2 linked regions of the Corallococcus sp. EGB genome follow. The protein of the gene in region 1 interacts with the protein of each later gene in a pairwise test. Links are inferred from orthologs where the notes say so. Each region holds a gene or a part of one and is shown on either strand. Other genes may lie near its edges. The genes, in order: selB and serC.

The links.
Region 2: the proteins of selB (region 1) and serC interact in binary tests that used the Escherichia coli proteins (3 or more experiments, as listed by UniProt). The link is inferred for Corallococcus sp. EGB from one-to-one orthologs.

Annotation. Positions count from the first base shown.
Region 1 is NZ_CP079946.1:1,187,248-1,193,586, forward strand. What follows is about bases 427-3,292. They hold selB (selenocysteine-specific translation elongation factor), read left to right. Parts: upstream 427-828; coding sequence 829-2,757; downstream 2,758-3,292. Other genes in these bases: KYK13_RS04880 (phosphoribosyltransferase), read left to right, coding at 427-800; KYK13_RS04890 (ATP-binding protein), read left to right, coding at 2,754-3,292. Outside these bases: more of KYK13_RS04880, read left to right, coding at 108-426; more of KYK13_RS04890, read left to right, coding at 3,293-5,264; KYK13_RS04895 (sigma-54 dependent transcriptional regulator), read left to right, coding at 5,261-6,339. UniProt on the Escherichia coli protein: Translation factor necessary for the incorporation of selenocysteine into proteins. It probably replaces EF-Tu for the insertion of selenocysteine directed by the UGA codon. SelB binds GTP and GDP.
Region 2 is NZ_CP079946.1:3,944,407-3,955,120, forward strand. Bases 3,775-6,678 are described here. They hold serC (3-phosphoserine/phosphohydroxythreonine transaminase), read left to right. Parts: upstream 3,775-4,634; coding sequence 4,635-5,723; downstream 5,724-6,678. Other genes in these bases: KYK13_RS16635 (hypothetical protein), read right to left, coding at 3,941-4,162; KYK13_RS16645 (hypothetical protein), read left to right, coding at 5,912-6,127; KYK13_RS16650 (hypothetical protein), read left to right, coding at 6,314-6,649. In the rest of the region: KYK13_RS16615 (DUF1622 domain-containing protein), read right to left, coding at 1-11; KYK13_RS16620 (hypothetical protein), read left to right, coding at 314-2,203; KYK13_RS16625 (flavin reductase family protein), read left to right, coding at 2,340-2,840; KYK13_RS16630 (superoxide dismutase), read left to right, coding at 2,884-3,468; KYK13_RS16655 (urease accessory protein UreD), read left to right, coding at 6,886-7,749; ureA (urease subunit gamma), read left to right, coding at 7,933-8,697; ureC (urease subunit alpha), read left to right, coding at 8,694-10,409; KYK13_RS16670 (urease accessory protein UreF), read left to right, coding at 10,419-10,714. UniProt on the Escherichia coli protein: Catalyzes the reversible conversion of 3-phosphohydroxypyruvate to phosphoserine and of 3-hydroxy-2-oxo-4-phosphonooxybutanoate to phosphohydroxythreonine. Is involved in both pyridoxine and serine biosynthesis.

The sequences.
Region 1 (6,339 bases):
ATGTTTCAGCGCCTCACATCCCCCGGTGAAGCAGGCGCGGCGGTTGTGGCGGGGTCGCGGTGCTCGGGATATGACAGGGCCGCCGCACTTCACCCGGAGCTTTCGTCGTGGCCATCAAGCGGGCAGCGCCGCCGAAGTCCCAGGACCCTCGCACCCCTTCTTCGAAGTCCGTGCCCTCCGCCTCCCAGAAGGCAGGGGCGGAGAAGATCGTCTCCATTCCCAATGACATGGTGCTCGCGCCCCAGGTGGAGGCCCCGCGCCAACCCACCGGCCGCGACCAGTCCCGGCACAAGTCCACGGGCGTGGTGGAGCTGTCGTGGGCGGAGTTCGACCGGCGGGTGCAGGCGCTGGCGCGCACCATCCGCCAGGGCTGGGAGCCGCAGGCGGTGGTGGGGGTGGCCCACGGCGGCGTGTTCGTGGGCGGGGCGCTCGCGGGCGCGCTCGGCTGCGAGTTCTTCCCCGTGCGCATCAGCCGCCGCAGCCGCGACAAGGCCGAGCGCCCCCAGGAGCGCGGCCAGCCGCAGGTGAGCGAGGAGATGCCCCGGGAGCTCAAGGGCCGCCGCGTGCTCATCGTGGACGACATCGCGTCCAGCGGGGACACGCTGGAGCTGGCCTCGGCGCTCGCGAAGAAGATGGGCGCGACGGAGATCCGCACCGCGTGCCTGATTGCGCGGCCGGAGGGCTTCACGCCGGACCACGTGGGGCTGTCCACGGACGCGCTCTTCGTCTTCCCGTGGGACTACCAGCCGGTGATGGGCGACGCGCACCTCGAGGACGACCCGGACAAGGCCGGGGCCTGAGTCCCGCGGCAAGGGCGCTGACGCGGCGATGATCATCGGGACGGCGGGCCACATCGACCACGGCAAGACGTCCCTCGTGAAGGCGCTGACGGGAACCGACACCGACCGGCTCCCGGAAGAGAAGCGGCGGGGCATCACCCTGGAGCTGGGCTTCGCCCACCTGGCGCTCCCGGACGGCCGGGTGGCGGGCGTGGTGGACGTGCCCGGCCACGAGCGCTTCGTGAAGGCCATGGCCGCGGGCGCGGGCGGCGTGGACCTGGCGGTGCTGGTGGTGGCGGCGGACGAGGGCGTCATGCCCCAGACGCGCGAGCACCTGGACATCTGCCGCCTGCTGGGAGTGAAGGCGGGCGTCGTCGCGCTCACCAAGGCGGACCTGCTGGAGGGGCTGGGCGACGACTGGCGCGCGCTGGTGGAGGCGGACCTGGCCGCGCTCACCGCCGGCACCTTTCTGGAGGGCGCGCCCGTGGTGCCGGTGTCCTCGCGCACGGGCGCGGGCCTGGAGGAGCTGAAGGCGGCGCTCGCCCGCGCGGGTGCGGCGCTGCCCCGGCGCCCCTCGGAGGGCCCCGCGTTCCTGCCCGTGGACCGGGCCTTCACCATCAAGGGCTTCGGCACGGTGGTGACGGGCACGCTGTTGTCCGGCGCGCTGGCGGTGGATGACTCCGTGTCGTTGCTCCCCGCGGCGGCCGGCGCGCGCCCGGGCCCCTTCCGCATCCGCGGCGTGCAGGTGCACGGCCGGTCCGTGGCGAGCGTGGAGGCGGGGCAGCGCGCGGCGGTGAACGTGGCGGACGTGCAGACGGAGGACGTGCACCGGGGCATGGTGCTCACGCGCGCGGGCGAGCTGCCGGAGACGTCCATGCTGGACGTGGAGCTGACGCTGCTGCCGGCCGCGGAAGCCCCCCTGCCCGGGCGCCGCAAGCTGCTGCTGCACCTGGGCACGGCGCAGGTGGAGGCCACGGTGGCGCTGCTGGACCTGGGCTCGCTCGCGCCGGGGGAGACGGCGCTCGCGCAGCTGCGGCTGGAGTCGCCGGTGGGGGCGCTCGTCGGTCAGCGCTTCATCCTGCGCGGCTCGCGCGCGCTGCCGGGGCGGGGCGCCACGCTGGCCGGAGGGCGCGTGCTGTCCATCACGCCGCCGCGCCGGCGCCGGGGCGCGTCCGAGGTGGTGCGGCCGCTGTTGGAGGCGGACGCGGCCGGGCTGGTGACGTGGCTCTTGCGGCAGGCGGGCTACGCGGGGCTCACGCAGACGGAGCTGTTCGGGCGCTCGGGGCTTGCGCCCAAGGTGCTCACGCGCACGCTGGAGCTTCAGGGCGCGAAGGGGCAGGTGCTGCTGGTGGACCGCGACCGGCGGCTCTACGTGGCGCACGACGTGTTCGAGGGACTGCGCCAGCGCTCGCTCGCGCTGCTCGCCGCGTTCCATGAGCGCGAGCCCATGCGCGAGGGCCTGTCGCGCGAGGAGCTCCGCCAGCGGCTCTCCGGCCAGCTGGACGCGCGCCTGTTCCAGCGCGTGGTGCAGGCGCTGGTGGACTCCGGCAGCGTGGAGGCGGAGAAGGACTGGGTCCGTCTGCAGGGCCGGGGCCGCACGCTCACCCTGGGCGACGAGGCCGCGCGCACGCGCCTGGGCGCGGAGCTGGCCGCGGCGGGGCTCGCGCCGCCCACCGTCACGGAGCTGTCGCAGAAGCTGGGCCTGCCGCCCGCGAAGCTGCAGGAGCTGTTGAAGGTGCTGGTGGCGTCGGGCACGGGCGTGCGGGTGAGCGAGGAGCTGTGCTTCGACGCGGGCGCCCTGGAGGACCTTCGCGCCCGGCTGGTGACGTATCTGAAGGGCCAGAAGGAGATCACCACCCAGGGCTTCAAGGAGCTCGTGGGCCAGAGCCGCAAGTTCACCATCCCCCTGTCGGAGTACTTCGACCGGGAGAAGGTGACGCTGCGGGTGGGGGACAAACGGGTGCTGCGTCGCGGATGAGTTCCAAGGCCTACAACGAGCAGGACCTGCGCGCCCTGGTGGAGCCCTTCACCCAGCCCATGCTGGTGCTGGAGTCGGAGGGGCGCGTCTGGGTGGCCAATGCCGCGTATGGGCGGCTGTTGGGCCTGCCCCTGGACCAGGTGGAGGGCCGCTCCTTCCTGGACTTCGTGCAGCCGGAGGAGCGCAGCCGGATGGCGGAGCGCTTCCGCCGGCTGGCCACCGGCGCGCAGCTGGATGGGCGTCCGCAGCTCTACAAGGTGCTCAGCGTCCACGGCACGCCGGGCGAGGTGTTCGTGCAGGCCAGCCACCTGCGGCTGGAGGATGGCCGCTTCGCCCTGCTGGTCAGCTGCATGGTGCTGACGGACCGCCCCATGGAGCTGGGGGTGGCGGAGCAGCTGGTGGACACGTCCGCGGGGCTGGTGTCCGCGCGCTCGGAGGAGGCCGTGCGGCGCGTGGCGCTGGCGGGCCTGGAGGCCGCGGGCTTCCGCGCGCGCATCCTGCGCTGGGACGGCACGCGGCTGGTGGTGCGCGACGGCGTGTCGCTGCCGGCGGACTCGCACCTGGCGCTGGAGGCCCTGTCGGACGGGCGGCCGGTGTTCGGTGGCGCGGACCAGGCGCAGCCCACGCACGCGTACCTGCCGGTGGGCGGCCCCCAGTCGGAGGTGCTGTGGGTGGCCGGCCCGTGGGTGGCGCCCCGGCATGGCTCGGTGCTGACGCTGTTCGCGAAGGTGGTGGGCGCGGCGCTCGCGGACTCGAGCCTGCAGGCGGACGGCGCTCGCAGCCGCTGGGAGGTGGAGGCGGTGGCGGAGATGGCGCGCTTCGTGGCGCAGCCCGTGCCCCCGCCTCCGGAGATGTTCCTCGCGCGCGTGGCGGAGCTGCTCCAGGCCAAAGCGGTGGCGCTGCACGTCGCCTCCGCACCGGGGCAGCCCCCGGGGCTCGTCGCCCACGTGGGGCTGGAGCAGGGGAGCGACGCGGACGCCGTCCAGGCCACCGGCGTGCTGCTGGCCGCGTCGCTGCGGGAGGGCGGAGGCGTGCTGTCGTCCGAGTCGCAGGGGCGCGCGTTGGAGACGCTGTCCCAGGGCCGCTTCGGCAGCGGGACGGCGGCGCGGCTCACCCGCGGCGGTGAGAGCCTGGGCGTGGTGCAGGCGCTGCGCGCGAAGGAGCGCCCCTTCGATGAACGGGACGCGCGGCTCTTGTCCACGCTCGCGGAGCTGCTGGTGACGCTGTTGGAGCAGCGCCGCCTGCGCGCGGAGTCCGCGCGTCAGCTCACGGAGACGCGCCTGCTGCTGGACCTGGCGCGCACCACGTCCGGCGTGCTGGAGACGGCGAGCATCCTGGACGTCGCGTCCGACTTCCTGGTGCACCTGCTGGACGTGTCCAACTGCTTCATCCTGCTCCACGACGAACAGGCCAAGGTGCTGCGCGGCGCGGCGGCGTCCGCGGCCCACCGCGACCTGTTCCGCACGGTGGTGGTGCCGCTGGACAGCGACGACCTGGCCGCGCGCGTGGCCCAGGCGCGCAAGCCCATCGCCGTGGAGGACCTGACGTCCGCGAGCATCTCCGTGAGCGCGGTGCTCATCGACCGGCTGGGGGAGAAGGCCCTGCTGGGCCTGCCGCTCACCTCGCGCGAGGAGCTCATCGGCGTGGTGCTGGTGGACGACGTGCGCGGCCCGCGCCCCTTCGGCCCGGAGCTGATCGAGCTGGCGGAGGCGACGTGCGGCCAGCTGGCGCTGTCCATCGCCAACGCGCGCCTCTACGAATCCCTCTGGGCCAGCTACGCGGAGCTGGCCGCCACCCGCGCGGAGATGGTGAAGCGCGAGCGCTTCGCCGCGCTGGGCGAGCTGTCCGCCATCGTCGCCCACGAGGTGCGCAACCCCCTGGGCGTCATCTTCAACGCCGTGGCCACGCTCCGGCGCATCATGAACCCCAGCGGCGACACGGCCATGCTGCTGGACATCGTCGCGGAGGAGAGCGACCGCCTCAACCGGATGGTCGCGGACCTGCTCGACTTCACCCGCCCGCGCGACCCGGTGCTCCAGCCGGAGGACCTCCTGCGCGTGCTGCAGGACGCCTTCGAGGCCGCGAAGGCGCAGGCCCTCACGGAGCGCCCGGTGTACGTCTCCGTGGAGGTGGAGCCCGGGCTCGCCGCGGTGCCCATGGACCGGCGGCAGATCCGCCAGGCCCTGTTCAACGTGGCCGTCAACGCCATCCAGGCCATGCCCCAGGGGGGCGAGGTCCGGGTGCGCGCGCGCCGGGACACGCACGGAGGACGCGAGCAGCTGAGAATCGACGTGATGGACCAGGGGCCGGGCATCCCGGCCGAGCTGCTCCACCGCGTCTTCGAGCCCTTCTTCACCACCAAGGCCCAGGGCACCGGCCTGGGGCTGGCGGTGGTGAAGCGCATCCTGGAGGAGCACCGCGGTGAAATCGCCGTGGAGAGCGCTCCCGGACGCGGAACCACCTTCACCTTCTGGCTGCCGCTCACGCAGCCCCAGTCCCTCTCATGACCGACGCGACCACACCGGTTCCCCGAGGACGCATCCTCGTGGTGGACGACCAGCGCAACATGCGCGCCACCACCGCCCTGCTCCTGCGCGCGGAGGGCTACACCGTCTCCGAAGCCGCCACCGGCGAGGAGGCGCTCATCCTGCTCGCGAGGGAGCGCGTGGACCTGCTCCTCACGGACCTGAAGATGGAGCCCATGGACGGGCTCACGCTGCTCAAGCGCGCGGTGGAGGTGGCCCCGCGCCTCCAGGTCATCATGATGACGGCCTTCGGCTCCATCGAGAGCGCGGTGGAGGCCATGCGCATGGGGGCGTACGACTACGTCACCAAGCCCTTCAAGGAAGGCGAGCTGCGCTACCGCGTGGAGCGGGCCCTGGAGCGCGCCAAGCTCCAGGCGGCGGTGGACAACTTCGCCACGGAGTTCAACGAGCGCCACGGCCTGTCCGCGCTGGTGGGCCGCAGCCAGGCCATGCGCGAGCTCACCACGCGCCTGCTGCGCGTGGCCCAGAGCGACGCCACCGTCCTCATCCAGGGCGAGAGCGGCACGGGCAAGGAGCTGGTGGCCCGCGCCCTCCACGCGCACAGCCGCCGCAGCCGCCAGCCCTTCGTGCCCGTCAACTGCGCGGCCATCAGTGAGACGCTGCTGGAGACCGAGCTCTTCGGCCATGCCAAGGGCGCCTTCACGGGTGCGGTGAAGGCGCGCCGCGGCCTCTTCGAGGAGGCGGACAACGGCACGCTCTTCATCGACGAGGTGACGGAGACGAGCCCCACCTTCCAGTCCAAGCTCCTGCGCACGCTCCAGGACGGCGAGGTGCGCCGCGTGGGCGAGTCCACCGCGCTGCGCGTGGACGTGAGGATCGCCGCCGCCACCAACCGCGACATCGAGCTGGAGGTGAAGGAGAAGCGCTTCCGCCAGGACCTCTACTACCGCCTCAACGTGGTGCTCTTGCGCGTGCCCCCGCTGCGCGAGCGCCTGGAGGACGTGCCCGCGCTGGCGCAGCACTTCCTGGACCGCGCCAACGCCCGCAGCCCCCGGCCCCGGCGCCTGTCCGAAGCCGCCGTGGAGCACCTGATGAC
Region 2 (10,714 bases), 2.8 Mb from region 1 along the record:
ACGAATCGCATCCGCCGCTCCCTTCCCCAGAAGGTGCGATGCGCCAACGCGGCCAGCCACCCCGTCCCGGTTTCCCCGCGGGGCAAGCCTTCCGTCGCACGTGCGGGCCGGCGGCATCGCGCGTGGCTTCATGCCGCTCGGGCATACCTCCTTCAGGGGAGAGGCAAGGCGGAGGAGGTGCGCTAATGAATGAATTCAGGCGCGAACCTGCCAGGGCGGCCATGTGAAGGGTTGCGCGCCAACCCTTGTTCCCCGACGTGCCGTGCAAGGAGTGCCGATGTCCGCCAGGAAATCATCGAGCTTGATCCATGCGATGCAGTCCAAAGGTACGCACCACTTCATTGAGCGGACGTACCGGGAAGGAGGGCAGTTCCAATGGGTTCGAGAGACGCTGGTGAATGCCATGGAGGCCGGAGCCACCCGCGTCGAGTACACGATTGAATGGCAGGCCGTCGAACGCCGAGGCGTCTACCGGCGCGTCATCGCCGACAATGGCAAGGGCATGCGCCGCGACGAGCTCGTCGAGTTCTTCAACACCTTCGGTGGAGGCGGCAAGCCGATTGGCGGCGTGACGGAGAACTTCGGCGTCGGCTCGAAGACGTCGTTGCTGCCGTGGAACCGCTACGGGATGGTGGTCGTGTCCTGGGTTGACGGTGAGCCCTCCATGGTCTGGCTCAAGCAGGATCCGGACACAGGCGAATACGGCCTGAAGTACTGGGAACTCCCTGCGGAGGACGAGGATGACAGCGGTCGCATCGAAACGGTGTGCTACCCGTTCAACGATGAAGAGCATGGCTGTGACTGGGAGGCCATCAAGCCGGAGTGGCTCGAGAACCATGGAACCGTCATTGTCCTCCTTGGAAATTCACCGACGGAAGACACGGTGTTGGGCGATCCAGGCCGGGATGAGAAGACCGTCCATGGAATCCCGAAGTACCTCAACCACCGCTTCTGGGAGATTCCAGAAACCGTCTCCGTCTCCGTGGATGTCCTCCAGAGTGACGCCAAGGAGAACTGGCCGCGCAACTTCCAGGATTCGCGTCCTCGAGGCCTCCATCCAACGATTGTTCGCAAGGTCCACGGCGCCAGACATTGGATTGTTTTCAAACGGGGGCACGACGGAGGAGCGCTGTCGGATTCGGGCTCCCTCACGCTCAGCGACGGAACCCACGCGGATTGGTTCCTGTGGTCCGGCGAGCGCCCCAACATCCACGGCTATGCCGCGCAGACCGGCTACATCGCGGCGCTCTATCGCAACGAGCTTTACAACTACCAGACCCACCACTCGGTCTACCGGTCACTGGGCGTGAGCGCCACGCAGGTCCGGCAGCGGCTCTGGATTGTGTTCCGGCCGCCGGAGCTCGACGCAGAGGGCCGCGCCGGTGTCTTCCCCACCACCGACCGGAACTCCTTGAAGATGCGGGGCGGGCCGGGCTCGAACGACGACCTGCCGTTGAACGAGTGGGCCATCGAGTTCGCGGACAGGATGCCGGAGCCCATCCGGAAGGCGCTCGCGGAGGCGCGGACGGGCGAGGCCCGCAGCATCGAGGACGAAGCCTGGCGGGAACGCCTGATTGAACGCTTCGGGGCCCGCTGGAAGATGACCCGGCTCTCGGCCAAGAAGGAAGGCTCCGAGAACGTGAGCCCCGTCCAGAAGGGCGGACAGCTGGCGCTGCCTGGAACGCCGAGTGCCTCACGGCGCCCGCGCCCGGAGACCACCTCGCCTCGAAGAGGCGCGAGAGGCCCGGACAACCTCGGCGCCATGTCCGGGCCCGTGTCCGCCCGGAGCGCCCGCGTCGGCGGCGGTCTGCCGCACTGTCGACGGGTGAAGAAGGACGTAATGGAGAAGCCGGGCTACCTCGCGGTCTGGCAGCCCCGCGACCCCGAGTGCCCCAACGGGGTCGTGCTCCTGAACGTGGAGCACCCCGTCCTGCTGAAGCAGATCGCGCACCATCAGGCGCAGTATCCGGATCACTTCGCGAGTGACGTGGAGACGGAGGTGCTCGGCGTCTACGAGGAGGTCGCCATCGCGAAGATCGCGCACTCGGAGTTCCTGCGCTCCATCCTCCCTTCGCCGGAAGTGGACGGGGAGCTGCGCTCGCCCCACGCGCTGACGCTGGCCTTGCTGGGGCTCGTGTCGGAGGACTTCGTGATCAACAACCGGCTCAGCAAGAAGCTCGGCAAGGCGCGCCCGGCCACGTAAGGCCAGGTCCAAGGTGTCGGAGAGTCGACGCGCCTCCAACCGGGGCCGGGCGGCTCCCTGCCACCCCATTGGTATTCCGCCAATGGATTGGAGGAAGTGCTGACCGGGTGGCGGGCCGGGTGGTAGAGACCGCCACATGACTCAGAGCGGCACTGAAGGGGTGTCGGCCCCGGACTTCCGGGAGGCGATGTCCCGGTGGGCGAGCGGGGTGGCCGTGGTGTCCGTCCGTGACGCGGACGGGATCGCGGCGACGACGGTCAGCTCCTTCAGCTCCCTCTCCCTGACGCCTCCGCTGATTGTCCTGGCGCTGCAGCAGTCCTCCCGCACGCTCAAGCGGGTGGAGGTTGCCCGTCGCTTCAGTGTGAGCGTGCTGTCCACCACCCAACGCGACGTGTCCGTCCAATGCGCGAAGGGAGAGGCCGAAGGCCGGGTGTTCGACGAAGAGGCCTTCGTGCAGGACAGCCTGGTGGGTCTGGCGTGCGCTCTGTTGGATGTGCACCGTTACGGCGATCACCTGTTGCTGGTGGGCCGCGTGGAGCGCATCCAGCGGGGAGTGGACGGAGAACCGCTGCTCTACTGGAACCGGGCGTATCGCGCGCTGACGGCGCATCCGGAGCCAGGGCCCGCCCCGAAGTAGCGAACGTAGACGAACCTCACTGTATCCAGAAAGGACGCACCCGATGCCCTTCACGCTGCCCGAGCTCCCCTACAAGAAGGACGCGCTGGCCCCGCACATGAGCGCGGAGACGCTGGAGTACCACCACGACAAGCACCACGCGACGTACGTGAACAAGCTGAACGAGCTGACCGCCGGCAAGCCCGAGGCCAGCAAGTCGCTGGAGGAGGTCATCCTCAGCAGCGACGGTCCCGTGTTCAACAACGCGGCCCAGGTGTGGAACCACACGTTCTTCTGGAACTGCATGAAGCCGGCCGGCGGCGGCAAGCCGACGGGTGAGCTGGCGGACGCCATCAACCGCGACTTCGGCTCCTTCGACGAGTTCAAGAAGCAGTTCTCCGACGCCGCCGCCACGCAGTTCGGCTCCGGTTGGGCCTGGCTGGTGAAGGATGGCAACAAGCTGGCCGTCATGAAGACGTCCAACGCGGACCTGCCGATGAAGCACGGCAAGAAGGCGCTGCTCACCATCGACGTGTGGGAGCACGCCTATTACATCGACTACCGCAACGCGCGCCCCAAGTTCATCGAGACCTTCCTCAACAGCCTCGTGAACTGGGACTTCGTGGCCCAGAACTTCAAGAACCCCTGATGTGAAGCGGTGAAGTCACGGGAACCGCGCGGCCCGGCTCGGCACGGTCCGGAGCGGCGCGGTTCTCGGATGCGGTCAGTGAGGCTCGCACCAGTCGATGCGGCGCTTCTGGCCCTGGGCGTAGCAGGCCTCTTCCTACGCCGGCGTCGTCGCGCTGTGCATGCACGCAACCTTGCTGTCGATACAGTTCGCACAAGGACCTGCCGCCAGCGCCATCTTGAGCTTCATCACGACCTCCGGTTGGGGTCGGACCGCAATGGCAATCCAACACTGTCAGTGTGATGAAGGCCGGCTCCCGTCAATCCCTCCACAAGAAACAGTCGGGATGGAGGGTTTGTCTTCAGGGGACGACTCGCAGGCGGAGACGGCGGCGGCGAGCCGGGACAGGACGCGCGTGGGCTTTCCTCGGTGAGGCAAGGACGGGGCCTTTCGACGCCCTGACACCGGCCGGGAAAATCCTTGCAGCGAAAGTTCAGCGGGCCGGACCGAGCAGCCGCGCCAGGCTGAGGTCCACCTGGCTCAAGACCCGCGCGGCGATGCTGTCCACCGATGCGGCGCTGACCCCCAGGCGTTCGCAGAGCTGCCGCGTCGTGGCCTCCGCCACCTGTTCCCGTGTGCGGCTGAGCCAGCGCGACACGGTGGACATGGGCACGCGGTAGAGCGCCGCGATGGCCTCCAGGGACAGCGCCTCCACGTGGGGGCGAGCGATCCACCCCGGACACGAACGCGCCAACGTCGCGGAGGTAGTGGTCCTCGAAGCACTGGAGCGCGGCGTGGTCGTGCCGCAGACATCCGAAGGTCAGGTACAGCTCCAGGAGGGCAGGGGAGGCCCCGCTCAGGACGTCCAGGAGCGTGGAGGGGGACGTCAGCCGCTCCGCGACAAAGGCCGCGAAGGCGGAAGGGTCCAGCTCCAGCCCGGGCCAGTGCAACCGGGCGCGGTCCACCGCCGAGGCGAGCAGGGCCTCCAGTCGAGCGGGCTCCGGAAGCGAACCCGGGGCACAGCCAGAGGCCGCGAGGAAGGCGGAGGCCAGCGGTGTGGGAAGGGAGGACACGCCTGGAACGCTACCACCCGTTCACCATCGTCGGCGGAGCCCACGTTGCTGGTGACCCCCATCTGTTCCGCGGGCAAGAATGCCGGCGCGGTTCACCTTCCAGAGGAAACGGCCATGCGCGTCATCAACTTCAATCCCGGCCCCGCGGGCCTCCCCACAACAGCGCTGGAGCGAGCCCGGGACGAGCTGCTCGACTTCCAGGGCACCGGGATGTCGATCATCGAGCACAGCCACCGGGGCAAGGCCTTCGAGGCGGTCCACAACGAGGCCATTGGCCTGGTCAGGGAGCTGCTCGCCGTTCCGGACACCCATGAGGTCCTCTTCCTCCAGGGCGGCGCCTCGCAGCAGTTCGCGCAGGTGCCCATGAACTTCCTCACCCGGGACGCCTCCGCGGACTACGTGGTGACGGGAGGCTGGAGCGAGAAGGCGGTGGACGAGGCGCGCTACTACGGCACGCCGCGCATCGCCGCGAACACGATGGACAAGGACAAGCGCTTCACGCGCGTGCCCACGCAGGCGGAACTCCAGCTCGATCCGAAGGCCGCCTACGTCCACATGACGAGCAACAACACGCTCTTCGGGACGCAATGGCACACGTTCCCGGACGTGGGGCAGGTGCCGCTGGTGGCGGACATGAGCTCTGACATCCTGTGGAAGCCCATTGACGTCAGGCGCTTCGCGCTCATCTACGCGGGAGCGCAGAAGAACATCGGGCCGTCAGGCATTGTCCTGGTGCTGGTGGACAAGGCGTTCATGGCGAAGGGCCGGAAGGACATCCCGAAGATCTTCCGCTACACGACCTACGCGGAGAACAACTCGCTCTACAACACGCCCCCGACCTTCTCCATCTACCTGTGCCGCAACGTGCTCGCGTGGATCAAGGGCGTGGGCGGCCTGAAGCAGGTGGAGGCCTGGAACCGCGAGAAGGGCGATTTGCTGTACTCGGCCATCGACCGCAACGCGGGCTTCTACCGGGCCCCGGTGGAGAAGGCGTCACGCTCGTACATGAACGTCGTCTTCCGCCTGCGTGACGAAAAGCTGGAAGAGGCCTTCGTGGCCGAAGGCGCCAAGGCTGGCATGGTGGGAATGAAGGGCCACCGCATCACGGGCGGCATCCGCGTGTCGCTGTACAATGCGGTGACCGTGGACCACGTGAAGACGCTGGTGTCCTTCATGGACGACTTCGCGAAGCGGAACGGGTAGCTCCAGCGTCCTCCCAGGCAGGCCGGGGCGATCACCAGCGCCCCGGCCTTGAATCACGGCGGCTCTGACGGAAAGAGGGGGGACGACGCGTGGAGTCCTTCGAATGGCTCGCGAATGTCCTCGCCCGAATCGACAGCTTGCCGGAGCGGACACATGGACTCTAGGTCCAGGGGAAGCCTCCGCTGAGCGTGCGGACCCGCACGATTGTTCTGGAGCGGGATTTCTACTCGGACGAGCTCCCTGAGTTCGCACGCATGCACGGGTTGAGCGAGACGCTCTCCATCTCTGCCGCACAACAAATCGTCTCGAACGCCCGGCTCCAAAAGGCGAAGGCCACTCCGGCGGAGTTCGTGGCGGCCTTCAACTTCTACTGGGATAACGATGCGTTCATCAATCTGGAGTGAATGGCGGATTCAATCGGCTTCTGGCTCGTTGACGCGAGTGTCCTGCCGTTCGCATCAGGCTGCCGGATTCGAGTTCGTGGAGACAACCCTGCTGGTCGATATGCATAACTCCGGCGTGCAGCGGCTGTCTTTCAAGGCACAGCTCAACACTGCGACCTCGACCACCACGATCTACAGGAGTCCGCCGTGACCGCCGAGGAGATGACACGCATCATTGACACCCTTTACGCGCACAGGGCTCCGGCGCTTCCTGCGCATGCCCTCGCCGAGATCTTTAACAGGATGCTCTGGTGTCTGGACGACGAGGGCGCTGCACTGCTCCAGGTCGGAGAGGACTGGCTTTCGTCAGATGATCGCGGCCGGGTGGCGATCGCTCTCGCCATGGATGAGACGTTCCCGTTCAATGATTCGAAGAAAATGGATGAGGTTCTGAGCTGGATTTCGTCCAAGTGGCCCGACCTGTCCGCAAGGTGCCAGAGGATCCGAGAAATGCGAGCGGCCAGCGAGTCCGGTGACTCGTAGCCACAACCTTCACCTTCCACCACACCCCGCTGCTCCGAGGGAGCTGCAGTTCCAAAGATTCTTCTTCGTTACCGCCCCGAGCCTGCTGCATCCGCTTCCCAGGGGCATCTGCCACTGACTCGCAGCAGGCTGCCAGACCCATGCGAGGGAATGACACTCACGGAAGATGACAGTTGGGAGTCAGTTCCCACTGGAGGGGGCGGAATCGTGTGGGTCGAGGCGGGATACTTCGCCCCATGACGCCAGGTAAAGAGTTGCAGCATCACCCCGGGGCCTCCGGGGCGGCGCGGCGGGGGCGTGCGGGAGTCGCGCGGCTCGCCTTCGAGCGGGTCGGCGCCCGCACCGTGGTGCGCAGCGCGCTCGCACACAGTCCCTTGCGGCTGCTCACGCCGCGCAACCACGGACACGCCGCCTGGGTCTACACGAGCTCGCTGGGTGGCGGACTCGTGGATGGTGACCACCTCTCCCTGGACATGGACGTGGCCGGGGGCGCCGCCGCGCTGCTGTCCAGTCAGGGCGCCCACCGCGTCTACCGCTCGCCCCACGGCTGCCGCAGCGACCTGTCGGCGCGCGTGGGGGCGGGGGCGTTCCTCGCGCTCGTGCCAGACCCCACCATGTGCTTCGCTGGAGCCCGGTACACGCAGCACCAGGAGATCCACCTCGCCCCGGACGCCTCGCTCGTCGTGATGGACCTGGTCGTCGCCGGCCGCAGCGCCAACGGGGAGCGTTGGGCCTTCACCCGGTACGCCTCCACCCTGCACGTCCACCGGGAGGGCAGGGCCCTGGTGGACGAGCGCTGGCTCCTGGACCCCGCCCATGGGGCGCTTCCCGAGCGGCTGGGCCGCTTCGACGCGCTCGGCACCGTCCTGCTGGTGGGACCTGCTCTGGCCTCGGCCCGTGAGGCGCTGGCGGCGCGCATTGGCGCGATGCCCCTCTCCCCGCGCGCGGGGCAGGTCTGCTCCGCCAGTCCCCTGGGCGCGGAGGGGCTGCTGGTGCGGGCCGCGTCCACCTCGGCGGAAGGTCTGCTGAGGACGGCCCGCGAATGGCTGTCATTTCTTACCCCGCTGCTGGGAGACGACCCCTGGACGCGGCGGGCATGAGTGTTCAGTACTGACAGGAGATGCCCCCGAGGTCAGTGGTTATGTTTGGAATTGTTCGTAGCGCTGCCGGTGACGTCCCCTGGAAACGCTCCATGGGCTTCCCGCTCGCTGCGTCTGGCCAATCCCGTGTAGCTCGGGCGCCGGCCCGTCAGGTGCCTGCCTGGGGCCACCCGGAGTCTGAACATGCACCTCTCGCCGAGAGAGATTGACAAGCTCTTGCTGCACGGCGCTGGCTTCCTGGCCCAGAAACGACTGGCGCGAGGAGTTCGGCTCAACTACCCGGAGACGGTGGCATTGATTGCCACCCAGCTCCTGGAGTTCATCCGCGACGGCCGCGGCGTCGCCGAGCTGATGGACCTGGGGCGGAAGCTCCTGGGGCGCGCCCAGGTGATGGAGGGCGTGCCGGAGATGGTGGTGGAGGTGCAGGTGGAAGGCACCTTCCCGGACGGCACGAAGCTGGTGACAGTGCACCACCCCGTCGAGGCCGAGCACGGGGACCTGTCCCTGGCGCTCCACGGCAGCTTCCTGCCGGTGCCGCCGCTGGAGCGCTTCGCGCGCTCGCCGCAGGACGAGGTGAAGCCGGGCGAGCTGTGGGTGAAGCCGGGCGAGGTGCTGCTCAATGAGGGCCGCGACGCCGTCACCCTGGAGGTGACGAACCGGGGCGACCGTCCCATCCAGGTGGGCAGCCACTACCCGTTCTTCGAGACGAACCGGGCGCTCGTGTTCAACCGCGCGAAGGCGTACGGGCGCCGGTTGGACATCCCCGCGGGCACGGCGGTGCGCTTCGAGCCCGGCGAGAAGAAGACGGTGTCCCTGGTGTCCATTGCCGGAGCGCGGGTGGTGTGGGGCGGCAACGCCTTGGGCAACGGCCCGGTGACGCCGGAGAACGAGCAGCGGGCGCTTGCCGAGGTGGCCGCGCGGGGCTTCGGTCACGAGGAGGGCGCATGAGCCGGAAGCTGGATCGCCGTCACTACGCGGACATGTTCGGTCCCACCACGGGAGACCGCGTGCGCCTGGGCGACACGGGCCTGGTGGCCGAGGTGGAGAAGGACCTGACCGTCTACGGAGACGAGTGCAAGTTCGGTGGCGGCAAGGTGCTGCGCGACGGCATGGGCCAGAAGGCAGGCGTGGGGGACGCCGAGGCGCTGGACGTCGTCATCACCAACGCGCTCATCCTCGACTGGACGGGCATCTACAAGGCGGACATCGGCATCAAGTCCGGGCGCATCATCGGCATTGGCAAGGCGGGCAACCCGGACGTCATGGCCGGGGTGACGCCGGGCATGGTGGTGGGCGTCACGACGGAGGTCATCGCCGGCGAGGGACACATCGTCACCGCGGGCGGCCTGGACACGCATATCCATTTCATCTGCCCGCAGCAGGCGGACGAGGCCATCGCCAGCGGAGTCACCACCTGGGTGGGCGGTGGCACGGGACCGGCCACCGGCACCAAGGCCACCACCTGCACGTCGGGCGCGTGGAACATCCGGCGCATGCTGCAGGCCACGGACAGCCTGCCGCTCAACATCGGCCTCACCGGCAAGGGCAACACCTCGCGCCCGGAGGGGCTGCTGGAGCAGATCGCCGCCGGGGCCGTCGGCCTGAAACTGCACGAGGACTGGGGCACCACGCCGGCCGCCATCGACACCTGCCTGACGGTGGCCGACGGCGAGGATGTGCAGGTCACCATCCACACGGACACGCTGAACGAGTCCGGCTACGTGGACGACTCGCTGGCGGCGTTCAAGGGCCGCACCATCCACACGTATCATTCGGAGGGCGCGGGCGGAGGGCACGCCCCGGACATCATCCGCGTGTGCGGCGCGCCCAACGTGCTGCCCAGCTCGACGAACCCTACGCGCCCGTACACCGTCAACACGCTGGATGAGCACCTGGACATGCTCATGGTGTGTCACCACCTGGACCGGGAGATCCCCGAGGACGTGGCCTTCGCGGAGAGCCGCATCCGGGGCAGCACCATCGCGGCGGAGGACATCCTCCATGACCTGGGGGCCATCAGCATGATGTCCTCGGACAGCCAGGCCATGGGGCGCGTGGGCGAGGTCATCACCCGCACGTGGCAGACGGCGCACAAGATGCGCGACCAGCGCGGGCGCCTGCGCGAGGAGCGCGGGGACAACGACAACCTCCGCATCCGCCGCTACGTGGCCAAGTACACCATCAACCCGGCCATCGCCCACGGACTGGCACACGAGGTCGGCTCGGTGGAGGTGGGGAAGCTGGCGGACCTGGTGCTGTGGCGGCCGGCGTTCTTCGGCATGCGTCCGGAGCTGGTGGTGAAGGGCGGCCTCATCGCCTGGGCGCAGATGGGCGACGCCAATGGATCCATCCCCACGCCGCAGCCGTACTACATGCGGCCGATGTTCGGGGCGCGGGGGCGAGCCCTGGGGGCCACGAGCATCACCTTCGTGTCGGGGCGCGCGCTGGCGGACGGGCTGGTGCGGGAGATGGGCCTGACCAAGCAGCTCTCCGCGGTGCGCCGGTGCCGGGGCATTGGCAAGCGCGACATGAAGCTGAACGACGCCTTGCCCGAGCTCACGGTGGATCCGGAGTCGTATGAGGTCCGCGCGGACGGGGAGCTGCTCGTGTGCGAGCCCGCCGCCCGGCTGCCGCTGGCGCAGCTCTACTCGCTCTTCTGAGGGACGGCCATGGGCTTGGCGTGGAGGGTGCTGCAGCTGGGCGACTCGGCGTTCCCCACCGGGGGCTTCGCGCACTCGGGCGGGTTGGAGGCGGCGGTGCAGCAGGGCGAGGTGCGCGAGCGCGAGGGGCTGGCGCGCTTCGCTCGGGAGCTGCTCTGGCAGACGGGGCACGGGGCGCTCCCGCTGCTGGGGGCGGCCTGGCGTGAGCCCGCCACGCTGGAGGCGCTGGACGCGCGCGCGGAGTCCTTCCTCACCAACCACGTGGCCAACCGGGCCAGCCGCACGCAGGGGCGTGCCTTCCTGGA